Regions from separate parts of the Furfurilactobacillus rossiae genome, predicted to be linked through region 2. Evidence: predicted binding sites of a transcription regulator. Region 2 holds the regulator's gene; the other holds the start of a gene.
The links. The regulator LexA, encoded in region 2, represses DNA repair genes until DNA is damaged. The targets are predictions, from matches to a motif close to CNAACANNTGTTNG.
Positions count from the first base shown of each region.

Region 1 (11,943 bases), 530 kb from region 2:
TGTTGTACCAACGAAGGCAATTCGTGAGGTCAGCGCTCAGGCTGCTAAATTATTAATTACTAATCATCAAAAAGTAACGATTGTGCACGCAATCAAGGGATTGGAACAAGAAACATATAAACGGGTCTCAGAAATGTTAACGGAAGAGATTCCATCTGCCAACCGAGACGCGGTTGTTGTGCTGTCCGGTCCTAGCCATGCCGAAGATGTTGCGAAAAAGGATATTACGTTGATAACAGCCGCATCATTAAATGAGGATGCGGCGAGAAAAGTACAAAAACTCTTTATGAACTCATATTTTAGGGTTTATACTAATACGGATGTGATTGGTGCTGAATTTGGTGCCGCCTTAAAGAACATTATTGCTATTGGTGCCGGTGCTTTACATGGACTGGGATATGGCGATAATGCGAAGGCTGCATTAATGACCCGTGGCTTAGCTGAAATAAGTCGATTAGGTCAATCGTTTGGTGCTAATCCGTTAACGTTTATCGGCCTTTCTGGTGTTGGTGATTTAATTGTAACGGCGACAAGTTCAAATTCACGCAATTGGCGTGCGGGAAATGAACTGGGTCAAGGCAAATCGTTACAAGAAGTCATTGATACCATGGGTATGGTAATTGAAGGTGTGGCTACCACAAAGGCGGCCCACGAACTAGCCATTAAACGCCATGTTGATATGCCAATCACTGACGCCATTTATGACGTCCTGTACAACGGGGCCGAAGTTCGCTCAGTCATTACCGGATTGATGCAACGTGAAGGTCGCGCTGAAATTGGCTAACAAGTTGGTTGTGGCTGGGGTAAAGTAGACCACGTTATCGTGGGAAAAACGAAAGGAATTTGTTGTTATGCAAAAAGTTAGAAAGGCCATTATCCCTGCAGCGGGTTATGGCACGCGTTTTTTACCAGAAACTAAGGCAATCGCCAAAGAAATGTTGCCGATCGTTGATAAACCAACGATTCAATTTATTGTTGAAGAAGCCCACAAGGCCGGCATCGAGGAAATCTGTGTCGTAACAGGACGTGGCAAACGTTCTATTGAAGACCACTTTGATTCAGCCCCTGAATTGGAAGCTGATTTGGCAAGTAAGGGTAAGGACGCTATGTTGCATGCCGTCCAATCAAGTAACGACAGCAACCTTTACTTCATCCGCCAAAGCCACATGCGTGGTTTAGGTGACGCTGTATTAACTGCAAAAGACTTTATCGGTGATGAACCATTTGTTGTTTTACTTGGTGATGACTTGATGGAAGATAAAGTTACTTTAACGAAGCAACTGATTAACCGTTATGAAGAAACAGGTGATTCAACCCTTGCCGTTATGCGTGTTCCTCATGAAGAAACGAACAAGTATGGTGTGATCAACCCAGCCAAGGAAGTTTCTGATGGTTTGTATCAGGTTAAGAGCTTTGTTGAAAAGCCTAAACCTGAAGACGCTCCTTCTGACTTGGCCATCATTGGTCGTTACTTATTGACACCTGAAATTTTTGAAGCTTTGGAACAAACACCTTATGGCAAAGGCGATGAACTTCAATTAACAGATGCCATTGACCTGCTGAACAAGAAGCAACATGTTTACGCTCACGAATTTAAAGGTGACCGTTATGATGTTGGTTACAAGTTTGGTTTGATCAAGACAAACATTGAATTTGGTTTGCGTCACCCGGACGTGAAGGACGAACTTCGCGACTACGTGCTTCAATTGGCTGACGAAATTAAAGCTAATACAAAATAATGAATGCAGAAACGTGCTGACGCCGGATTAATCGGGTCAGCACGTTTTTACCTCAGGGGGTATAAGCAAAAAGCTTGTATTACTTACGAAAAGATAGTAGACTGTGAGCATTGAAAAATGTTAGGCAGTAGGAGGAAAGTCGATATGGCAACAAACTATGATGTGATTGTGATCGGTGCTGGCCCCGGTGGGATGACTGCAGCACTGTATGCTTCACGGGCAAACTTGTCAGTGTTGCTATTGGATCGCGGAATTTATGGCGGTCAAATGAACAATACTGCCGCAATTGAAAACTATCCGGGTTTTAAATCTATTCAAGGACCTGATTTAGCTAGCGCCATGTATGAAGGTGCCACGCAGTTTGGTGCTGAGTATGGTTATGGTGCTGTGGAAAAGATTGTCGACAATGGCGATACTAAAACTGTGACTACAGACACTGATGAATACACTGCTAAGGCGGTTGTTATTGGGACAGGTTCTCAGTATCGCAAGCTTGGTGTGCCGGGGGAAACTGAATTTTCAGGCCGTGGTGTTTCCTACTGTGCTGTATGTGATGGTGCTTTCTTCCGCAATAAACACGTCGTTGTTGTTGGCGGTGGGGATAGTGCCATTGAAGAGGGCATTTACCTGACTCAATTGGCCGATAAGGTGACTGTTGTTCATCGTCGCGATCAGTTACGTGCCCAGAAAGTGGCTCAGGATCGCGCGTTTGCTAACGAGAAGATGGACTTTGTTTGGAACACAGAAGTAACTAAAATTGTTGGCGACGACATGAAAGTCACTGGTGTTGAATTAAAGAACAACCAAACCGGTGAAACCAGCACAATGGCTGCCGATGGTGTCTTCATTTATGTCGGTAATGTGCCGATGACAGAACCATTCGCTGGTCTTGGCGTTACAAACGAAGTTGGTTGGATTCCAACTGATGACAAGATGCGGACCAGTGTCCCTGGTGTATTTGCTATTGGCGATGTTCGCGAAAAGGACTTACGCCAGATTACCACTGCTGTCGGTGACGGCGGTATTGCTGGCCAACAGGTTTTCCAATATTTGGAGGATTTAAAGGCTAAGGCTGCGGTTAATTAAATATTTGATTTTAAGTGAATAATCGGAGCGTGCTGCATACAGAAGGTTGCAAAATTGCAATTTTTTGTGTAAGGCACGCTTTTTTTATTTGTTTTGATTGATAAAGCCCGATGAACGGGCGACGCAAACAATATGAATGCGGTATACTTAACGTATATTTGTGACTTTGGTCTAGATGAATGGAGATGCAACTGTGGATTGGAAAGATACTTACCAGGTTTGGGATAATCAAGAAAACCTGGAAACGGGTTTGAAGAAAGAATTAGCAGCGTTAAAGGGTAATGATGAGGCATTGGAAGATGCTTTCTATCAACCAATGAGTTTTGGTACTGCGGGGATGCGTGGTGTCATGGAACCTGGGATCAACCGGATGAACATCTATACGGTGCGCCAGGCCACAGAAGGTTTAGCTACATATATGGATACTTTGGGCGATGACGTGAAACAACGTGGTGTTGCCATTAGTTTTGATTCTCGTCATCATTCAACTGAGTTTGCCCACGAGGCCGCGAAGGTTTTAGGCCAACATGGCATCAAGAGTTTTGTGTTCGAAGGTTTACGGCCAACACCAGAATTGTCCTTTACGGTTCGTCATTTAAAGACGTTTGCCGGCATCATGATTACCGCAAGTCATAACCCAAAGCAGTTCAACGGTTACAAGATTTACGGTGAAGATGGTGCGCAAATGCCACCGAAGGATTCTGATTTAATTACGAGTTACATTCGTAAGGTCACTGATCTATTTGCTATCCAAACTGCCGATGAAGCTGAATTAAAGGCTAACGGGTTGGAAACGATTATCGGTGAAGACGTGGATAAGGCGTACTTGGATAACGTCGCTACTGTCACAGTGGATCACGATTTGGCCGCTGAAGAAGGTAAGGACATGACCTTTGTCTTCACGCCACTTCACGGTACTGGACGAATGCCTGGTGAACGTGCATTACGCAATGCTGGTTTTAAAAACTTCATCACGGTACCAGAACAAGCTGAACCAGACGGCGATTTTCCAACGGTTAAGTTCCCTAACCCAGAATTTTCTGAAGCTTTCGATTTAGCAATTAAATTGGGTAAAGAAAAGAATGCGGACGTGTTGATTGCAACAGATCCAGATGCTGATCGTTTGGGAACCGCAGTGCGTTTGCCAAATGGTGACTACCAATTATTGACTGGTAACCAAATCGCCGCATTGATGTTGCATTATATTTTGGAAGCAAACAAAAATGCCGGTACATTGCCTGCTAATGCGGTGGCTGTTAAGTCTATCGTCTCAACTGAGTTTGCCACCAAGATTGCCGAAAGCTACCACGTTGGCATGATCAATGTGCTGACTGGTTTCAAGTTTATCGCTGAACAGATCCAAAACTTCCAGGATACAAACAGCCACACGTTTATGTTTGGTTTTGAAGAGAGCTACGGGTATCTGATTAAGCCATTTGTTCGTGATAAGGATGCTATTCAAGCCTTAACGTTGCTGGCTGAAATTGCTGCGTACTATCGTAAACAAGGAAAGACGTTATACGATGGCTTGGAAGGCTTGTACAAGCAATATGGTTACTTCCGTGAACAAACGATTCAACAAACCTTTGAAGGTATTGAAGGGCCAAAGAAGATCGAAGCAATCATTCAGAAGTTCCGTCAGGCTGCTCCAAAGAGCTTCGCTGGTTACGATGTGACTGCTGTTGATGACATTGCTAAGGGTACAAAGACCTTTACAGATGGTCATGTTGAACAACTGGACCTGCCACATGCTGAAGTGTTGAAGTACTGGTTAACGGATGGTACATGGATTGCTGTTCGTCCTTCAGGAACTGAACCAAAGATCAAGTTCTATATCGGTACAAACGGTACCACTTTGGATGAAGCAAACGCCAAATTAAAGAAGTTTGCTGACGACATCAATGCTTTTGTTGCTGATTAGTTTTTGCTTGATACAAATTTCGACAATGAATAAAAAGAACGTGTGCACGATTGACGGGATGAGAGATTCCGTTACCGTGCACACGTTTTTTGTAGTGAGTGAATGCATATTTTTAACCGAAAGTGTGCATATCTCGTGCGAAAGTATGTTCGGTATGCTAGAATAGTTACGCTAAGTTGACGGGTTCAGAACAGCAATATGGTCGCAATGAATTACCCAAGCGAATCGAGCCGACCAGTGCAGTCATGAACCTGTTTTTTAAATCGTGTTGATGATGGTTTATCACTTACCATCACAATAATTAGACCATGTAAATGAACTAGGGGAGGTAACGTCTGGCATGATTGAACGTCAAGCAGATCGAAAGTTTGATTTAGTCTCAAAGTATAAGCCAACTGGTGATCAACCGGAGGCCATCAAAGCGTTGACAGATGGGATTGAAGACGGTAAAAAAGCGCAGATTTTGATGGGTGCTACGGGAACCGGTAAAACATTCACAATCAGTAATGTGATTGCTAACGTTAACAAACCGACACTGGTTCTATCACACAACAAAACATTGGCAGGACAGCTCTATGGTGAGTTTAAGGAGTTTTTCCCTAACAATGCCGTTGAATATTTTGTTTCCTACTATGATTATTACCAACCGGAAGCCTATGTTCCCTCATCTGATACGTACATTGAAAAAGATTCATCAATCAATGATGAAATTGATAAATTGCGTAATGCGGCTACTAGTTCGCTTTTGGAACGGAATGATACGATTGTCGTGGCTTCGGTGTCATCAATCTTTGGTTTAGGTGATCCACACCAGTATAAAGACCATGTCATTTCCTTGCGGGTCGGTCAGACAATCGAACGTAATGATTTCATGCGCAAGTTGGTTGACATTCAGTTTGAGCGTAATGATATTGATTTCCAACGTGGCCGTTTTCGAGTGCACGGGGATGTTGTTGAAGTGTTCCCAGCATCTGAAGATCAACATGCGCTACGAATCGAGTTTTTCGGTGATGAAATTGATCGGATGCGAGAGGTCGATGCACTGACTGGTGAGGTAGTTGGTGATCGTGATCACGTCACAATTTTCCCAGCCACGCATTTCATGACTAATGACGCCATCATGGATCATGCCATTACGACGATCGGTGACGAGTTGGAAGATCGGCTAAAGGTGTTGAAGGATCAAGGCAAGTTGCTGGAAGCACAACGTTTACAGCAACGGACAACTTACGACATGGAAATGATGCGTGAAATGGGCTATACGAGTGGGATTGAAAACTATTCCCGTCATATGGATGGCCGGAAACCCGGTGAACCGCCGTTTACGCTTCTAGACTTCTTCCCGAAAGACTTTTTACTAGTCGTGGATGAAAGTCACGTTACGATGCCACAAGTGCGTGGTATGTATAAAGGTGACCGTTCTAGAAAGCAGATGCTGGTTGATTATGGCTTCCGTTTGCCAAGTGCACTGGATAATCGGCCACTAAAAATTAACGAGTTTGAAAAGCACATTAACCAAGTCGTTTACATGTCCGCAACACCTGGTGACTACGAGCATGAACAAACGGACACAGTGGTTCAACAGATTATTCGGCCGACGGGTTTACTCGATCCAACGATTGAAGTTCGACCAATTATGGGTCAAATTGATGATCTCGTTGGTCAGATCAATAAGCGGATTGAGGCCCATGAGCGGACGTTTGTCACGACGATGACCAAGAAAATGGCGGAAGATTTGACGGATTACCTGAAAGATCTGGGTATCCGGGTTCGTTACCTACACAGTGACATTAAAACTTTGGAACGAACGCAAATTATCCGTGATTTACGTTTGGGCAAATTTGACGTGTTGGTCGGCATCAACCTTCTCCGTGAAGGAATTGATGTGCCTGAGGTGTCCTTAGTTGCAATCTTGGATGCTGATAAAGAAGGATTCCTAAGAAATGAACGGTCATTGATTCAAACGATTGGTCGTGCTGCCCGTAATTCACACGGGGCGGTTATTATGTATGCGGATACCATTACAGGTTCTATGCAGGCGGCCATCGATGAGACCAAACGTCGCCGTGAGATTCAGGAAAAATATAACGAAGAACATCACATTACGCCGACAACTATCGTTAAGCCAATTCGTGATAACATCACGGTAACAGCGCCAACTGGTGATGGTCAGAAAGAATCAACACTTAATGAGGAAGACTTTGATAATCTGTCAAAATCCGATCAGAACGCAATGTTGGCTGGTTTGAACAAGCAAATGCAAGAAGCCGCCAAGAAATTGGACTTCGAAGAAGCGGCAACGTTGCGTGATACAATCATGGAATTAAAAGCCAAACAGTAAAGGGTGGCAAAGGTAACCAATGGCAAATAACGACAAAATTGTAATACATGGGGCACGTGCCCATAATTTAAAGAATATTGATGTCACGATTCCACGTGACAAACTAGTAGTCATTACGGGGTTATCTGGTTCAGGAAAAAGCTCGCTTGCGTTTGATACGTTATATGCGGAGGGACAGCGACGGTATGTCGAAAGTTTGTCCGCATATGCGCGTCAATTTCTTGGACAGATGGATAAACCGGATGTGGACTCAATTGACGGTCTGAGCCCGGCGATTTCTATTGATCAGAAGACAACCAGTAAAAATCCGCGGTCGACTGTTGGGACTGTTACGGAAATCAATGATTATTTGCGGTTACTATGGGCACGGGTTGGAACACCAATCTGTCCAAACGACGGCACAGTTATTACCAGCCAATCTGTTGAGCAGATGGTTGATGAGGTTCTGGCACTGCCTGAACGGACGCGACTTCAAGTATTGTCACCGATTGTGCGTCGAAAGAAAGGGCAACATGCGAAAATCTTTGCCAAGATTAAACGTGAAGGATTTGTGCGTGTTCAAGTAGATGGCGAAACTTATGATATCGATGAGGTACCTGAACTAGATAAAAACAAATATCACAGTATCAATATTGTCATTGACCGGGTAATTGTACATCCAGACGGTGATAGTCGGAGTCGTTTGTTTGACTCATTTGAAGCTGCCCTTCGTTTGAGTGATGGGTATGCGACTGCCGACATCATTGATGGTGAACCGATGCAGTTCTCAGAACATTATTCATGTCCCATTTGTGGGTTTACGGTCGGCGAATTGGAACCACGGCTGTTTTCGTTTAATGCACCACTTGGCGCTTGCCCCGATTGTGAAGGATTAGGAGTCAAACTGGAAGTTGATGAAGATCTTGTCGTTCCAGACCCCAGTAAGACACTTCGTGAGGGTGCTTTGGAACCATGGAATCCGATTAGTTCCATGTATTATCCAAGCATGCTGGAACAGTTTGCTAAACAAAACAAGATTGATATGGATACACCATTTAACAAGTTACCTAAGAAGCAACGCGATATGGTCCTTCATGGATCAAGCAAAAAGTTCCATTTTCACTATGAAAATGACTTTGGTGGTGTTCGTGATGTCGATGCCGATTTTGAAGGTGTCATGAACAATGTGTCACGTCGCTACAAGGAAACTAATTCTGACTTTACACGTGATCAAATGCGTCAGTATATGACTGAACTGACATGTCAGACCTGTCACGGGTATCGGCTAAATCGCCAGGCACTATCCGTTAAAATTAACGGGAGGCATATTGGTGAAGTTTCTGAAATGGCGATTGATGATGAGTTGCCATTCTTCCAGGGCTTAACTTTGGGTGAGCAAAACAAAGTGATTGCGGAACCAATCGTTAAGGAAATTCGCGATCGGTTATCATTTTTGACGAGTGTCGGCGTGGGTTATCTTACACTGAGTCGATCCGCCAGAACGTTGTCTGGTGGTGAGGCGCAGCGAATTCGTTTAGCTACCCAAATCGGTTCGAATCTGTCGGGTGTACTGTATATTCTTGACGAACCCTCCATTGGGTTACATCAACGTGATAACGATCGTTTGATCAGTTCACTCAAGAAGATGCGAGATTTGGGCAATACCCTGATTGTGGTTGAACATGATGAGGATACAATGCGGGCGGCCGACTACTTAATTGATATTGGCCCTGGTGCTGGCGAAAATGGTGGCCAGGTTATGGCCGCTGGAACGCCTAAACAGGTTGAGCGCAGTACTAAGTCATTAACTGGTCGGTATTTAGCTGGGAAAGACTTCATTCCGGTGCCGCTTAAGCGACGTAAGGGGAATGGTAAGGCCATCGTATTAAAGGGGGCCGCAGAAAACAATTTACAGAATGTTGATGTACGTTTCCCACTAGGTGAGTTAACAGTCGTGACTGGTGTGTCAGGATCCGGTAAATCCACATTGGTTAACAGTATTCTTGAAAAGGTACTGGCTCAAAAGCTCAATCACAATTCCGCCAAACCTGGTAAGTACAAGAGTATTGCCGGCGTGAACAACATTGAAAAGATTGTGGATATCGATCAGTCACCGATCGGACGGACACCGCGTTCAAACCCCGCTACTTATACGGGTGTGTTTGATGACATTCGTGATTTGTTTGCTCAAACGAATGAAGCTAAATTACGTGGATATCAAAAGGGCCGGTTCTCATTCAACACTAAAGGTGGTCGCTGTGAGGCCTGTCATGGTGACGGAATCTTAAAGATTGAGATGAACTTTCTGCCAGATGTCTATGTGCCTTGTGAAGTTTGTCATGGTTCCCGTTACAATTCAGAAACACTTGAAGTGACGTACAAGGGTAAGAATATTTCAGACGTTCTGAACATGACGGTTTCCGAAGCCTTGGACTTTTTCGCTGCGATTCCTAAGATTACGCGTAAGCTACAAACAATTGTTGATGTCGGTCTGGGATATGTTCATTTGGGTCAGTCAGCAACCACACTTTCAGGTGGTGAAGCTCAGCGAATGAAGTTAGCTTCTGAACTACACAAGAAGGCCAATGGGCGTAATTTCTACATCTTAGATGAACCAACAACAGGGTTGCATTCTGATGACATCAAACGGTTGATGGTTGTCTTGCAGCGACTGGTTGATCATGGCAACACGGTTTTGATCATTGAACATAATTTGGATGTGATTAAAACTGCCGATCATTTAATTGACCTTGGCCCAGAAGGCGGTGCCGGTGGTGGCCAAATCATTGCGACTGGGACACCGGAAGAGCTTGCTGAAGTTAAGGAAAGCTACACTGGTCAGTACCTGAAACCAGTGTTGGAACGAGATACCAAACGTACTGAAGAGGTTGCTGAACAGGCAAAATAACAACGCTACAATTTTTAATAATTTAATAATATGGCTGATCAAATCCTAATCTTTAGGCGTTTTGATCAGCCTTTTTTTGTTTTAACACGACCGTTTTGAGATTGAAGTTCTGCTTAAGGTTGGCCTACAAGATTAAAATTTGGTAAACTAGCACAAACTTATCTAATAAATATGAGTGCGAGAAAGAATGTGACGACATGAAACAAAAAACACCAGTGGTAGAACTGAATCGTTCCTTAGGTATTTGGTCAGCTCTGTCCTTAGTGATCGGGACTATTATCGGCGCCGGCGTATTCGTGAGACAAGCGGCAGTACTTGATGACGCTGGCTCTACCACGGGTGCATTGTTTGCGTGGCTAGCAGGTGGGGTTCTGACATTAACAGCCGGGCTGACCATTGCTGAAATTGCCTCCCAAATGCCACATACTGGCGGTTTGTATGTTTATATGGAACGAATGTATGGCCGTCTGTGGGGCTTTCTATCTGGTTGGATGCAGATTATTATTTACGGTCCAGCAATTATTGCGGCGCTTGCGGCATACTTAGGTATTTTAATGACTGACTTTTTTCACCTGTCAGGTGGGTGGGGATTGGCCGTCTCGCTTGGTACACTAGTAGCGGTTGGTGGACTCAATTTATTTTCTAATCGATATGGTGCAATGTTTGCAATTATAACGACGATTTGTAAATTGTTGCCAATCGTTGCAATCATTGTGTTCGGATTATTCTTCGGTGATGGCAATGCGCTGGGCAACAGTGTGTCGACCGCTACTCAGCATGGCAGCAACTTTGGTGTTGCCATTTTGGCGACGTTATTTGCGTTTGACGGATGGATTCTGGTTGCTAATTTGGGCGATGAAATAAAAGAACCGCAAAAATTATTGCCCCGCGCAATTATCGGTGGGATTAGTATCGTTATGGTTATTTATTTATTGGTAGCCTACGGTGTTTTTGCAAGTTTGCCGGCGTCAACGATTCATCGACTGGGAACGGGGGCAATTCCGTTTCTTGCTACAAAAGACTTTGGCGCAATTGGCGGTAAGCTGTTGAGTATCGGTGTCATTATTTCGATTATCGGTTGTATCAACGGCAAAATCATGACTTTCCCACGCATTATGTACGCGATGGCACGTGATCGGGAGTTGCCATTTAGCCGTGTGCTGGGCTATTTAAGCCCTAAAACAAGGACGCCAATCTTTTCGACCATTGCAGTGTTATTAATTGCCGCGTTGATGGTGTTATTTGCAAACGCAGATCGGCTATCAGAACTATGTATTTTTACGGTTTATTGTTTCTACGTCATGGCGTTTTTGGGATCATTTAAATTGCGTCGTCAGCATAAGGAACGGCCATTTTCGATGCCACTGTTTCCGTTAACCCCGATTGTAGCGATTGGTGGTTCGCTGTTTGTACTCATCAGTGAAGTTTTCTCGGATTTCACGGGTGTCTTATTCTCTTTGGGAATGGTTGTCGTTGGTATTCCAGTTTATTACTATGAGATTAAACACAATCATGCAAAAGATTTTGTTAAAGATGATTCAGGAAAGTGAGTTTAGGCAATGCAAGAGAGTCACGTTGAATTGAAACGTTCTCTAGGACTGTGGTCTGCACTAGCGATTGTAATCGGTACAGTCATTGGTTCCGGGATATTTTTTAAGCAAGCATCTGTTTTACAAATGACTGGTTCTACCAACTTAGCGATGTTGGCTTGGCTGCTAGGGGGACTAATTACCCTAGCCGACGGGCTGACGTTATCTGAAATTGGTTCTCAAATTCCGCATACTGGGGGTCTTTACCAATATATGACCCATATTTATGGTGAATTCTGGGGCTTCATGTCAGGCTGGATGCAGGTTATCGTTTATGCACCAGCAATTGTCGGCTCGATCGCTGGGTATTTAGGCTTGTTGGTCACTAACTTCTTTGGTCTCGGGTCGGTTTGGAAGGCACCAATTGCGATTGGCACCAT
Region 1 covers NZ_CP040586.1:2,077,124-2,089,066, reverse strand. Annotated here, with positions in the region: gene LROSL1_RS10120 (NAD(P)H-dependent glycerol-3-phosphate dehydrogenase) at 1-784, shown strand, start outside; gene galU (UTP--glucose-1-phosphate uridylyltransferase GalU) at 852-1,739, shown strand; gene trxB (thioredoxin-disulfide reductase) at 1,884-2,825, shown strand; gene LROSL1_RS10105 (phospho-sugar mutase) at 3,019-4,746, shown strand; gene uvrB (excinuclease ABC subunit UvrB) at 5,087-7,087, shown strand; gene uvrA (excinuclease ABC subunit UvrA) at 7,107-9,974, shown strand; gene LROSL1_RS10090 (APC family permease) at 10,172-11,524, shown strand; gene LROSL1_RS10085 (APC family permease) at 11,534-11,943, shown strand, end outside.
Region 1: uvrB (excinuclease ABC subunit UvrB) is a predicted target of LexA. The motif match lies at 4,885-4,898, and genes of this name have one in related genera.

Region 2 (11,943 bases):
ATCAGCTTTTTAGGTTACCTATTTTTAAAAACATTTAAGACTTGGAGGCACCGCCTTGTTCTATTCATTTATTCGTGTTGTCGCCCGCATTATCCTGCTAATTGTCAACGGACGACCAAAAATTACACATAAAGACCGCTTGCCAGAAGGAACCTACATTCTTGTAGGGCCGCACCGAACGTGGTTTGATCCGATTTATTACGCTCTAGCCGCATCACCTCGAAAATTCTCGTTCATGACCAAAAAGGAGCTCTTCAAAAATCCAATCATCCGGTTTGTGCTCAACCATGCCAACGCCTATCCGGTAGACCGTGATCACCCAGGTCCTTCAGCAATCAAGACCCCCGTCAAGATTTTAAAGCAGGGTGAACTGTCAACAATCATTTTTCCTTCTGGCACTCGTCATTCCAGTGAAATGAAGGGCGGCGCCACAGTCATCGCTAAGCTTGCTGGTGTTCCCTTGGTTCCCACTGTTTATCAAGGACCATTGACCTTTATGGGATTGTTCAGTCGCAAGCGTGTCAAAGTCAGTTTCGGTGAACCAATTTATATCGACCGTAAATTCAAAACTGATGATGCCGGTCAACAACAAATTGATCAACAAATGCAAACCGCTTTTGATGCTCTAGATAAAGAAATTGATCCGTCCTTCCACTATGTGGATCCAAATCAAAAGCTCTATGAAGAATATCAACAAAAACAGGCTGCAGAGAAAACTGAAGAAAAAGTCGAAGCTGAACATTTGGCAGAGTTAACTAAGCCAGAAGTCCACAACAGTCGTAAATCATAATTAGCCAACCACAGCACAATTATTGTTATTAAAAAGGTGTACTGATAATTCCAGATTTGGAATCGTCAGTACACCCTTATTTTTATCATATCCAACAGACTGTCTCAGTCATAATTTCACTCAAGGCTGGGGTTCAGCGCTAGCATTGTTTTCCTCACTGTTAAGAAGTGCCTCACGTTGATCTGCGTCAACGGCTGTTTGCAACCGGTACATATCATAATAGCGCCCTCGCTTAGCCAGCAAATCAGCATGCGTGCCTCGCTCAACAATTCGACCCTGATCCAGCACCAATATCTGATCGGCATTTCTAATCGTTGACAGCCGGTGTGCAATTGCAATCGTGGTCCGCCCACTTTGCAATTTTTGAAGACCGTCCTGAATAAGTGCTTCAGTTTCTGTGTCGATGTCGGCCGTTGCCTCATCCAATATAAGCACCTTTGGATTATGTGCCACCGTGCGTGCAAATGACAACAGTTGTCGCTGACCACCGGAATAGCTGGCACCACGTTCAATGACACGAGCATGATATTTGTCAGGCAATTGATCAATAAAACGATCTGCTGACACAAAACGCGCAGCATCTTCAACTTGTTGATCACTGATATTGTCATCAAACATGCGGATGTTCGATGCAATGTCGCCGTAAAACATAAATGAGTCCTGAAGGACAAGCCCGAAACGTTGACGTAATTCGGCCATACTGTAATCGCGAATATCACGATCATCAATCAAGACTTGACCCGAACCAAACTCATAAAACCGCATCAAAACATTTATTGTTGAAGATTTACCAGAACCCGTGTGACCCACTAATGCAACCGTCTGTCCTGGTTCGACAGTAAAGGAAACGTCATGTAGCACATCATGTTCACCATCATAACTAAAGTTAACGTGTTTAAACTCGATTTTCCCTCGAGTAATTTTAGCGCCCTCGACCGGATGCTGTTGCGGAGCGAGTGTTTGATCATCCATCACCCGTAAAACACGTGAACCGGCAACAATACCGTCTTGAAAATCAGAAAGTGAATCCATCATGTTTGCCATCGGATTGTAAAAATTGCTGAGGTATTGGACAAACGCATAAATCGTACCTGCAAGAACAAAGTGATGAAATGCATCGATACCAAACATCCATAGCACAGCAACCTCGCCCAGAGCAAACAGCAAATCAATAATTGGACCCAGTAGCAATGAATTGGTGCGAATCATTGCCCGCCGTGTATCAAAATAGGCTTGGTTGGTTTGTTCAAATTCGCGATTCATTCGGTGTTCCTGACGAAATTCCTGAATCACCGCAATTCCGTTAATGGACTCCGCTAGTTTAGCGTTCAGTTCGCTCAGTCGTTCACGCATGGACCGGTAGACCCGACTGCTAAAATGCTGATAATACCAAATCGCAAAAATTAATATCGGTAAAAAGGCCAATACAACCAGTGAAACTTTAACGTTAGTTCGGTACATGGCGTAAAACGATGTAATCACTGAGAATAACGCCACAATAGCGGCAGCAAACAGTGCCCAGAATGTCTGAAATGACATCGTATCATTGGTTAATCGCGACAATATTGATCCGGCCGGCACTTGGTCAAAATAGCGCATCCCCAGTGTGTGAAGCTTGCGAAACATCTTAACACGAACATTTTCAAGCATCCGTTCGCCACCCATGGCATACAAGAATTCCTGTCCAAATTGGAAAATCGCCTTGATAATCGTGCCAAGGAAGTAAAATCCAGCAAAGAAGAGAACGACGCGCAAGCCTGAATTATGCACTCTTAAATATTGATCCATATACGTTGACATCAGTTTTGGTAACAATACATTAATTAAACTAACCAAAAAGGCAAAGACAATTGCCCAAATAAAATCCCATTTATATGGCGCCGCATAAGGTAACAACCGCTTAATAACTGTTGTCTGTTCTTTCATCGACATACTTCGAGCCCAGGCCGACTCATGATTATTTTGTGCCATTAGTCATTGCCACCTCCAATCGAATCTGACAATTGTTGCTGATCGTACATCCGTTTGTACCACCCATTTTGGGCCATCAGTTCAGCATGAGTGCCTCGTTCACTAATATGACCATCCGTCATCACTAGGATTTCATCAGCATTAACAACTGAACTTAAACGATGTGCGGCAATAATTGTCGTTTTGCCAGCGCGATTACTACCTAAACGTTCAAGAATCTGTGCCTCAGTTTTGGCATCAACCGCCGACAAGGCATCATCTAAAATTAATATTTCAGGATCGATTACTAACGCTCTGGCAATAGCCAATCGTTGTTTTTGACCACCGGAAAGTGATACCCCCTCTTCACCAACTTCCGTTTGATAACCGTCCGGCATATTATCGACCTCGGTATCAAACGCAGCGGTATAAGCGGCATCTTCAATAGCCTGATCACTTAAATCAGGATTTGCAAAAGCAATGTTCCCCTTTACGGACGTTGAAAACAAAAAACTATCCTGAGGCACGTAACCAATTGATCGAATATAAGCATCCAGCGTGTAATCGCGAATATCATGACCACCCATTTTGATTGCGCCTTGATAGTCATCAAATTGCCGTAGGAGCAACTTAATAATGGACGACTTGCCGGCCCCAACTCGGCCAACAATGCCCAGTGTGTGACCAGTAGACAATGAAAAATCAACGTCAGTTAGCCGTGGTTCCTTATCATCCGGATAATTAAATGCCTTGACGTCAAAATCGATAGTACCCGTTGCTGGCTGTTTAATCCCGTCCGTTTTTTCAACGATGCTAGACTTTTCATGCAGTAAAAAGTTAACCCGGTCGTAGGAAGCATTCCCACGTTCCATAGTGTTGAATAGTTGACCAATCGCAAACATTGGCCAAACTAACATCCCAACATAGGCAATAAATGTCACCAATTGTCCCAGCGAGATCACCCCACTTGTTACATATCGGCCGCCTAAGACAATTGTCGCCACGTATGACAAACCAATGATCACCGTGATCAACGGATCGAACATTGCATCCAAAAAGTTGGTATAACGGTTGATTTTGATGGTGTCCTGAACCTGCCCCTCAAAATCTGCCTCATCCTGTTTCTCTTGGCCTAACGTTTTAATAACCTTAATACCTTCAATACTCTCTTGTGCCTTGTTGTTTAAACGAGAAAAAGCGGCCTGTGACTCGCCAAAGGCTACGTGAATTTTCGTTCCCACATACCGAGCCACAATCGCAATCAACGGCAACGGCAGGACGGCTAAAATAGTGAGCCGCCAGTTAACCATGATCATCATGGCAATCAATGTGGTACCACCAGTGATAATGGAATCAGCAAACTGAAGGATCCCGCCACCAGCCACACGTTGAACAGCCGATAAATCATTGGTCGCATGGGCCATCAAATCTCCAGTTCGATACCGTTGATAAAAAGCGGTATCCATTTGCATAAAATGCCAGTATAGCCGTTCTCGTAGTGTTCGTTCGAGATTAGCTGCACCTCCCCAAATGGCCGTCCGCCATAAAAAGCGGGCTGCATATGCAAGCAAGGCCGTAACGGTCATGACGCCAAGTGCTAGACCAAGTTTTCCAGCAGTCAGCGTACGTTTATCCATTAGGTCAACCAACATACCAATAATTCTTGGCGGAATGATGCCCAGTAAGGCGGTTAGCAGTAAACCAATCACACCCCAAAAATATGTTCGTCGCTCAGCCTTAAAGTACCAAGCAAGTTTTCTAAAAATCGACACCAAGGTCACCAACTTTCCAATAACACAATTTAAAAAAGAATATAAAAAACGGGCAGGAGTAATCCAGCCCGTTTTAATCAATTACATTAATCAGAATTAGCTCTTTCGTGCTTGACTCTGCATGGTTGACAGCATTTGCTTCAACTTCTTTTCAGAAGGCTTTTGCCCCATTTGCAGCATCATCGTCCGTAGCATTTCTTCAGTAATCGGAGGATTATTCTTAAGGTAGTTTTGCATGTAGCGGCGCGCAAAGAAGAAGCCACCAACAACACCGGCGACTGCCGCTAAAATAACGATTAAAATCCACAACCCTGTTGACATCGAAATAACCTCCTTCCATAGATGAATTACATTAAATAATATTACACAACATCAACGCGCTTGAAAACCCTTTAATGTCAAAAAAGGCAAATTAATCGTCTCGCAAACCTTTTTTTCGTTGGACATCCTTCACTTTTTCTGGCGTAACTTCTTTACCATCCTTGTCGAACACCTGCATCATTTCAACTTGTGAGCGAAACGCCTTCCTAAAGTTAGCTAAAAAGGCCTCTCGCAGTTTCTTTTGTTCAGCTTTCTCCTCATCAGTTAGTCCCGTTGTCTTTTGTTTATGAGCAAGTTCATTAATCCGGGCACGTAATTTTTCTGATTCCATTAATTCTGCCCCTCCTTATCATTTATCCAAGGCTTCGACTGACCATTATACAAGAAGAAGTCGAAAAGTGGAAAAGATTTGCAGCAAAGCGAACATTTGTTTGACCAGGAGAGAAAAATGTGCTAAGTTTTAACTATCGAAATCGCGTAGCTCCGCTAACCGGACCCACCACGAACACGTTTTCACATTTGTTCGCGGCTGCGCAAAACTAAGACGAGGTGTTGACGAACATGTCAAGAAGTTCCGAAAGCAAACAAATTGCGGTACTCCGCTTTATCTATGAACGTGTTAATGAAAAAGGTTATCCGCCGACCGTTCGTGAAATTGGTGAGGCAGTTGATTTATCCTCTACTTCTACAGTTCATGGACACATTGATCGTTTGCAAAAAAAGGGATTGCTGGTTAAGGATCCCACTAAACCACGTGCCATTGAATTAACAGATGCTGGTTTGCAAACGCTTGGTGTGTCAACGACGCCAAATGAGATTCCGGTCTTAGGTGTTGTTGCTGCTGGTGAACCAATTCTAGCAGTCCAAGATGCTACCGACTACTTCCCGGTTCCACCGGAGCTAACCGAATATGATGGCGATCTCTTTATGCTTACCATTCGTGGGGACAGTATGATTAATATGGGGATTCTAACTGGTGATCGTGTCATTGTTCGACGTCAACAAAACGCCGACAATGGTGATATTGTCATTGCAATGACCGATGAAAATGAAGCAACCTGCAAGCGTTTCTTTAAAGAGTCTGATCACTATCGACTCCAACCTGAGAACGATAACATGGCCCCCATTATTTTAAATAATGTCACTATTTTAGGTAAAGTTGTTGGCCTCTATCGTGATTCGGTTTATTAATTCCAAAATTGTAGCAGTAAAAAAACTGAGGTTTAACCACAAGTAAGTGGTTAAACCTCAGTTTTTTGTCTGACTTCTTACATAGGCCGCGTCTCATCATACATGACATGCAATAATTTGTTCACGGCTTAAATCTGCACAAATCAACCTGTTTTCACTGTTTGCTGTACCTTAATTAAAAAAATCGCCATTACCACAGCAAGTGCTTCCTAGACAGACACTTCTACTGAACTTCACCAACGTAACGTTGCTCTGGCAATTGATCAAAGTTAAGCGCCGTCAATTCTTCAGCATGCTCAACATATGTTTTTGCGCCTTGAGCTAACATCAAATTAACTAGGCCCGTTTTTTCATGAACTAGTACTACTGTCTTACCTTTGGCCACGGCATAACCAATTTCAAAGGCCGTCCCACTGTCAACGGAATCCTCTGTAAAGTCACTAACAGCGACAACAATGTCAGCATCGTTTAGATGATCCAAATCGTGCTTGTATGCTGTCGACTGCCATTCTGGGCTGCCGAACGTTAATTCAGGGAATTGAGACTTTCGTGGACTAAACACATCACCAACGGTTTTATTGTCCGCTAGAGCCTGTTCTACACGTTTGACACGATCAATTTGGTCATCGTCAAAAAAAGGGCTGGCTAAATAAATAGATTTCACAGGATGATTCCTCCTCGAATTGATGCACTAATTATACGACAAAAATGAACAATCATACAATTAAAATTCGATTATGTTCACAAATGGAACTTTATATATGCTCAAATCTTTATTAATTCGATACTTGTTGTCAAAAATATGAACAATGGTCTTTTATCCACGCGACGTTCTCTCGGATCGCGGATTAATTTTGATCATCCTTAACGGACGCACTTGATCCGTTCTTAATGTCACCTGTCCATCTAACACATCTACCATATACCGATCAATCGGATCAAAATTAATAATTTGTACAATAACGTGATGTGCTAAGTGTTCAAGCACCTTACCCAAAAAGGGCTTTTGTAAATCATCGCATTTTGAACACCGAACTATACTACCTTGGCCTAGAGTTGCTGTCATAATAGGTCCTCCTTGAAATCATTCACTTCTTCTCTGTGTTTCGATTATGGATAGTGTAACGCACGTTTTCTCCAATTTCAATAATATTATTTATGATTATCATACGAATTTTATTATGGATAATTGATATCGCTTTTTCATTCATCAGTTGCAATGGTAGAATAGAAACCATCACGATAGAGAAAAAGAGGTTATCTTCATGATTTTTTTAGCCATTTTCGGTGGAATTGCATTAATTCTGGCCATTTTTTACTTACTTAATTCGATTCAAAACTATGGTACCTGGAAGTTTGCGGCAGCACTCGTCGTCATCTTCACTTTGATCACGGGATTTGGAATTGTTAAACTGCCCGTCTGGCACCATCAGAGCCAAACAACGGCTGACCAATCTTCATCCCAAACTGCTAGTCGGCAGTCATCTCAAACATCAGTGGCCGCTCAATCGTCGTTGGCAAAAGCTGCGTCTACCTTTAACCCGACTGGCGGTGTTATCAATGGTCAGACAGCTAAACAAAAAAGTGCCGCTAAATCTTCAGCCGAAGATCAAATGACGACACAACTTAACTCGGCCTTTTCAACGCTTGGTAAAGTCACCTTTGACCGTGCCAAAAAAACTTACACAATTACACCAGAGAACGAAAATACAGTCAAAGCGCTGGAAGCACTTGAAAAACAACCGTCCGAAGCTGATCAGGCTCATTGGCCAACTTTAGTTAAGAATCTGGCCACTTCTTCTGCAAACGTTAGTAAGGCGCTTAAAGACGATTACACACTGACTTTAGTCAGCCCAGATCAATCTGGAAAGGTCTTATTCAGTGCAACAAATGGGAAAGCCACTACTAATTTTGCACAATAATCATCCTATGAACTAGCTATTGCCATTCTTCCTAAAGAATCAGATATCATGACTGCCTGTGGGCGGTCTTTTTTCGTTTGCAAACAAAAAAGCCCTCGAATTAACGAGAGCTTTAGACTTTATCGGTCACAAAATCGTATAGTCGTATCCATTGCGATTGACGCAGTGGCACTAATCTGAGTTACGACTGTAGTTATTGACGGAATTTCTCGTCAACTAATGTGCTTGGTACTGACGCTGTTCATTATCAATGCCGGCAAGCACAAAACGCGCGGGATCGGCCGCAATGTTCGTTTTTTTGGTACTGCCGTTAGTTGGTAATTGATCATTAAATAATTGTTCATATTCGGCCACAGATACCCGTTGACGCGCATTGAGTAATGATTCAATTTTGGCCCGATTAAACCCGTTCCGATAGTTCGGCTGTACCGTTGCTGTGTAAAATTCACCTTCTGCACCAGAGCCATAGCTAAACAGGCCCAGCTGAGCATTAGCTGACAATGTACCGTTTGCTAATAATGACAACAAGCTCAAATATAATGAGCCCGTGTAGAGGTTGCCAACATGCCGGTTCCACAATCTGGCAGATTCAAAGTTCTCGGTCAACCGAGATGCTACTGTTTCATCCGTGGGCAATATGGTTCGCAGTGCTTTTAACCCCATTTTAGAAAATGGTAAGTGAAACAGCATTGCGTCAAAATCTGTTACATCGGCATCATATGTCTTTTTGAATCGAGTCCAAACATTTGTAAAAAAGTCGACGTAAATGTTGGCGGAAAAGTGACCATCCACACGCGCTTCCGTTGCATAAACTGGCCGCCAAAAGTCCATCACGTCTTGCGTTAAATACGTACTTTGGTCGCTGATTGCTAATATTTGTGGGTCCGCGCTTACAACCATGGCGACAGCGCCCGCGCCTTGGGTGATTTCTCCGGGTGTATGTAAGCCATAACGGGCGATATCACTTGCCAAAACTAGTGCTTTACGTTGCGGATGTGCAGCAACGTAGTCTTTTGCTAATTGCAAAGCCGCCGTTGCGGAGTAACAAGCCTGTTTGACCTCAATGGCTCGTGTATGTTCCGTTAGTCCGAGCAAACGTTGGACATAAACGGCACCAGACTTAGAGTTATCAATTCCAGATTCAGTTGCAAATAAAATCAGATCAATCGCCTGCTTGTCCGATTCGTCGATAATTTGATTTGCTGCGTTGGCTGCCATAGTAACCACGTCTTGCGTTGGCGGAACGACAGCCATTTCTGATTGACCAATGCCGATATGATACTTATCAGGGTCATCCCCGCGTGCATGAGCTAAATCCGTCATATCCAACACCAAATGAGGTGTATAGAACCCCATTTTATCGATACCAATGTTCATCCTAGCAAGCTCCCTTTTAACAGATCAATTTTAGTTGTTTCCAAAAACGCCCAGGCATTAATTTAATTTAGAAAAAACACCACTCATCAAACGTCAATGGGTGGTGTTTTCCTGCCAAGGGTATAAAGGAGAGTACAGGATTTGAACCTGCGCGCCCGCTATAAACGGGTTCGACGGATTTCGAGTCCGTTGCATTACCACTCTGCCAACTCTCCAAGAGGTACTCAAATAGTATAGCATAAAAACGCCCCTACACAACGGTAGAGCTCATTTTTATCAATTGAAATAAGCACTTTTTAACTCAGTCTAAACAAAGTAGTTGACGAAGTTAATGTTTAGTTTATACTGTAAAAAGTAACAATTACCATTTACAATATAAACGAAAGAAGGCTTGATTATGGCCACTCCAGCACGTAAAACATCCAAAACTCGGCGTAACCAACGCCGTGCGGCGCATAAGATCACAGCACCAGCGATCCACTTTGACGCACAAACTGGTGAATACGTGATGAGTCATCACGTTTCTCCCAATGGCTTTTACAATGGCAAACAAATTATAAAAGAGGCAAACTAAATGAAAATAGATCAAAGCACAGCGACGCGAAACCTAAGAAGTCCCAACATCAAGACTCGTAAGAAGGCCCTACAAATCCTTCATAGTCTGAAGAAGAATCATAAGTAATTGATAACGCCGTAAATGAGCAGCAATGTTCATTTACGGCGTTTTTTATACGATGAATTTGCAATATTAAAACAATTGATTACGCTGTCCTGACAATCTCAGAGACTAAAAAGGCGTGACGCGAAACTACGCCACACCAAACGATTTAATAGTCCATTAAGACTAATGTATCGTAATCTTTTAGTTTGTCTAACCCATGCAAATCCTTCAATTGAAGTAAGAATGCACAACCAACAACAACGCCACCAAGCTGTTCAACAAGCTTGATGGTTGCTTCAATCGTACCACCAGTTGCCAGAATATCATCCGTAACTAATACCCGTTGGCCTGGCTTAATCGCATCTTCATGCATGTATAACGAAGCAGTGCCATATTCCAAAGCATAGTCCGCTTTGATTGTTTTACGTGGCAACTTGCCCTTCTTGCGTGCTGGCGCAAAGCCAATGCCTAATTCATAAGCCACTGGACAGCCAACGATAAAACCACGAGATTCTGGACCAACGACCATATCAACCTGCTTGTCACGCGCATAATTGACGATGGTATCGGTCGCTTGGTGATATGCAGCGCCGTCACCCATCAACGGTGAGATGTCACGAAACATGATGCCCTTTTCGGGATAATCTGGCACCGTTGCAATGTATTTTGTTAAGTCTAAAGCCAATTTTTACAGCTCCTTTAAGCTTAGCTCATGGCGCCCATCAACCAAGCTTTCAGTTGAGGTGCCTTGGAATAAAGTAATTTTTCTTCAGTATCGATACGTGTCAAACGTTGTCGGTAAGCCGCTGCATCAGTAAGATTTACGTGCGGTGGTTCACTCACCCCATTCATAACGCCAGAGTCTATTTTAACAAATCCCACCTCAAAAAACAGCTGTATCATAAAAATCAATTTGGCGTCATCAATTTGGAGATACTTTGCCAACGTTGGCAACTGATGAGCAATATCAACATTCTGATGACTAGCAACGAACTTAAACAGTTTGCCATACTCTGCACGACTTGGCATACCATCTAAATAGGCTGAATCGTGTTCATAAAAGTAGGCTGTTAATTCATCCGTTTTGATTTGACTCAGCACTTGCTTTAAATCATCCAGATCATCCGGACAATCGACAATAATCAAATGATCACAGCTTGACGGCAGTTCATCACGACCAACACACAAAGACTGCGCCCCTTCTGGCAAATAACTTTGTAATTGATCAACCAACTTCTTGTGGAAAAATAAATAGGTGTCAGGTTGTTCAAACAATGACTTGGCCAGATGATTCGTTCGACTATCTACAATCGTAATACCAGTCACCGAAAAGTCTTTTACCATTACCTGATAAGTTGTCTTCCCCTGCCATGTATTGGCCGACAATGTACCAACAACACTCACATTTTCAGGGTTAGCAGTGACCTGTTCACTCTGATGACCGCGCCCAAAAGCGATAGCCGCGACTTGATGCCCCGCTTCATCTGACATCTGAAATTTGAGATGGTTCTTAGCCGCACCCATAGTGCGCACATTGTCTACTAAAGTTGGTTTAAACGCGAATACCGGCTGTGGATTATCCGTTCCAAACGGACCGAGTTCTTGAACTGCACCGTAATCAGCCGCATTAACGTCTGCGAGTGGGATCAGCCCAGCAACAGGCAACTCAGGTTTAGCTGTCAAATCAACCGATTGATCGACACAGGCTTGTTCCAGCGCAGTGGCTAAAGTATCAAGCTGGTCTATCGGACAGGTCAAGCCGCACGCCATCGCATGACCACCAAACGCTATCATTTGGTCACGAACAGGATTGATAGCGTTAAACAAATCATAACCTGCAATCGAGCGACCGGAGCCCTTTAACGTCCCTTTTTCTGAATCTTCGCTCATGACTAGGGTTGGTTTGTGCGTGGCCTCAACGATTTTGCTAGCCACAATTCCCAGTACGCCTTCATGCCA
Region 2 covers NZ_CP040586.1:1,547,870-1,559,812, forward strand. Annotated here, with positions in the region: gene LROSL1_RS07365 (lysophospholipid acyltransferase family protein) at 56-790, shown strand; gene LROSL1_RS07370 (ABC transporter ATP-binding protein) at 911-2,761, opposite strand; gene LROSL1_RS07375 (ABC transporter ATP-binding protein) at 2,761-4,512, opposite strand; gene LROSL1_RS07380 (YneF family protein) at 4,609-4,833, opposite strand; gene LROSL1_RS07385 (DUF896 domain-containing protein) at 4,925-5,164, opposite strand; gene lexA (transcriptional repressor LexA) at 5,395-6,024, shown strand; gene LROSL1_RS07395 (nucleoside 2-deoxyribosyltransferase) at 6,248-6,688, opposite strand; gene LROSL1_RS07400 (hypothetical protein) at 6,842-7,090, opposite strand; gene LROSL1_RS07405 (hypothetical protein) at 7,290-7,946, shown strand; gene LROSL1_RS07410 (hydroxymethylglutaryl-CoA synthase) at 8,163-9,323, opposite strand; tRNA gene LROSL1_RS07415 (tRNA-Ser) at 9,450-9,538, opposite strand; gene rpmF (50S ribosomal protein L32) at 9,721-9,897, shown strand; gene LROSL1_RS07425 (putative metal homeostasis protein) at 9,898-10,005, shown strand; gene LROSL1_RS07430 (adenine phosphoribosyltransferase) at 10,151-10,669, opposite strand; gene recJ (single-stranded-DNA-specific exonuclease RecJ) at 10,690-11,943, opposite strand, start outside.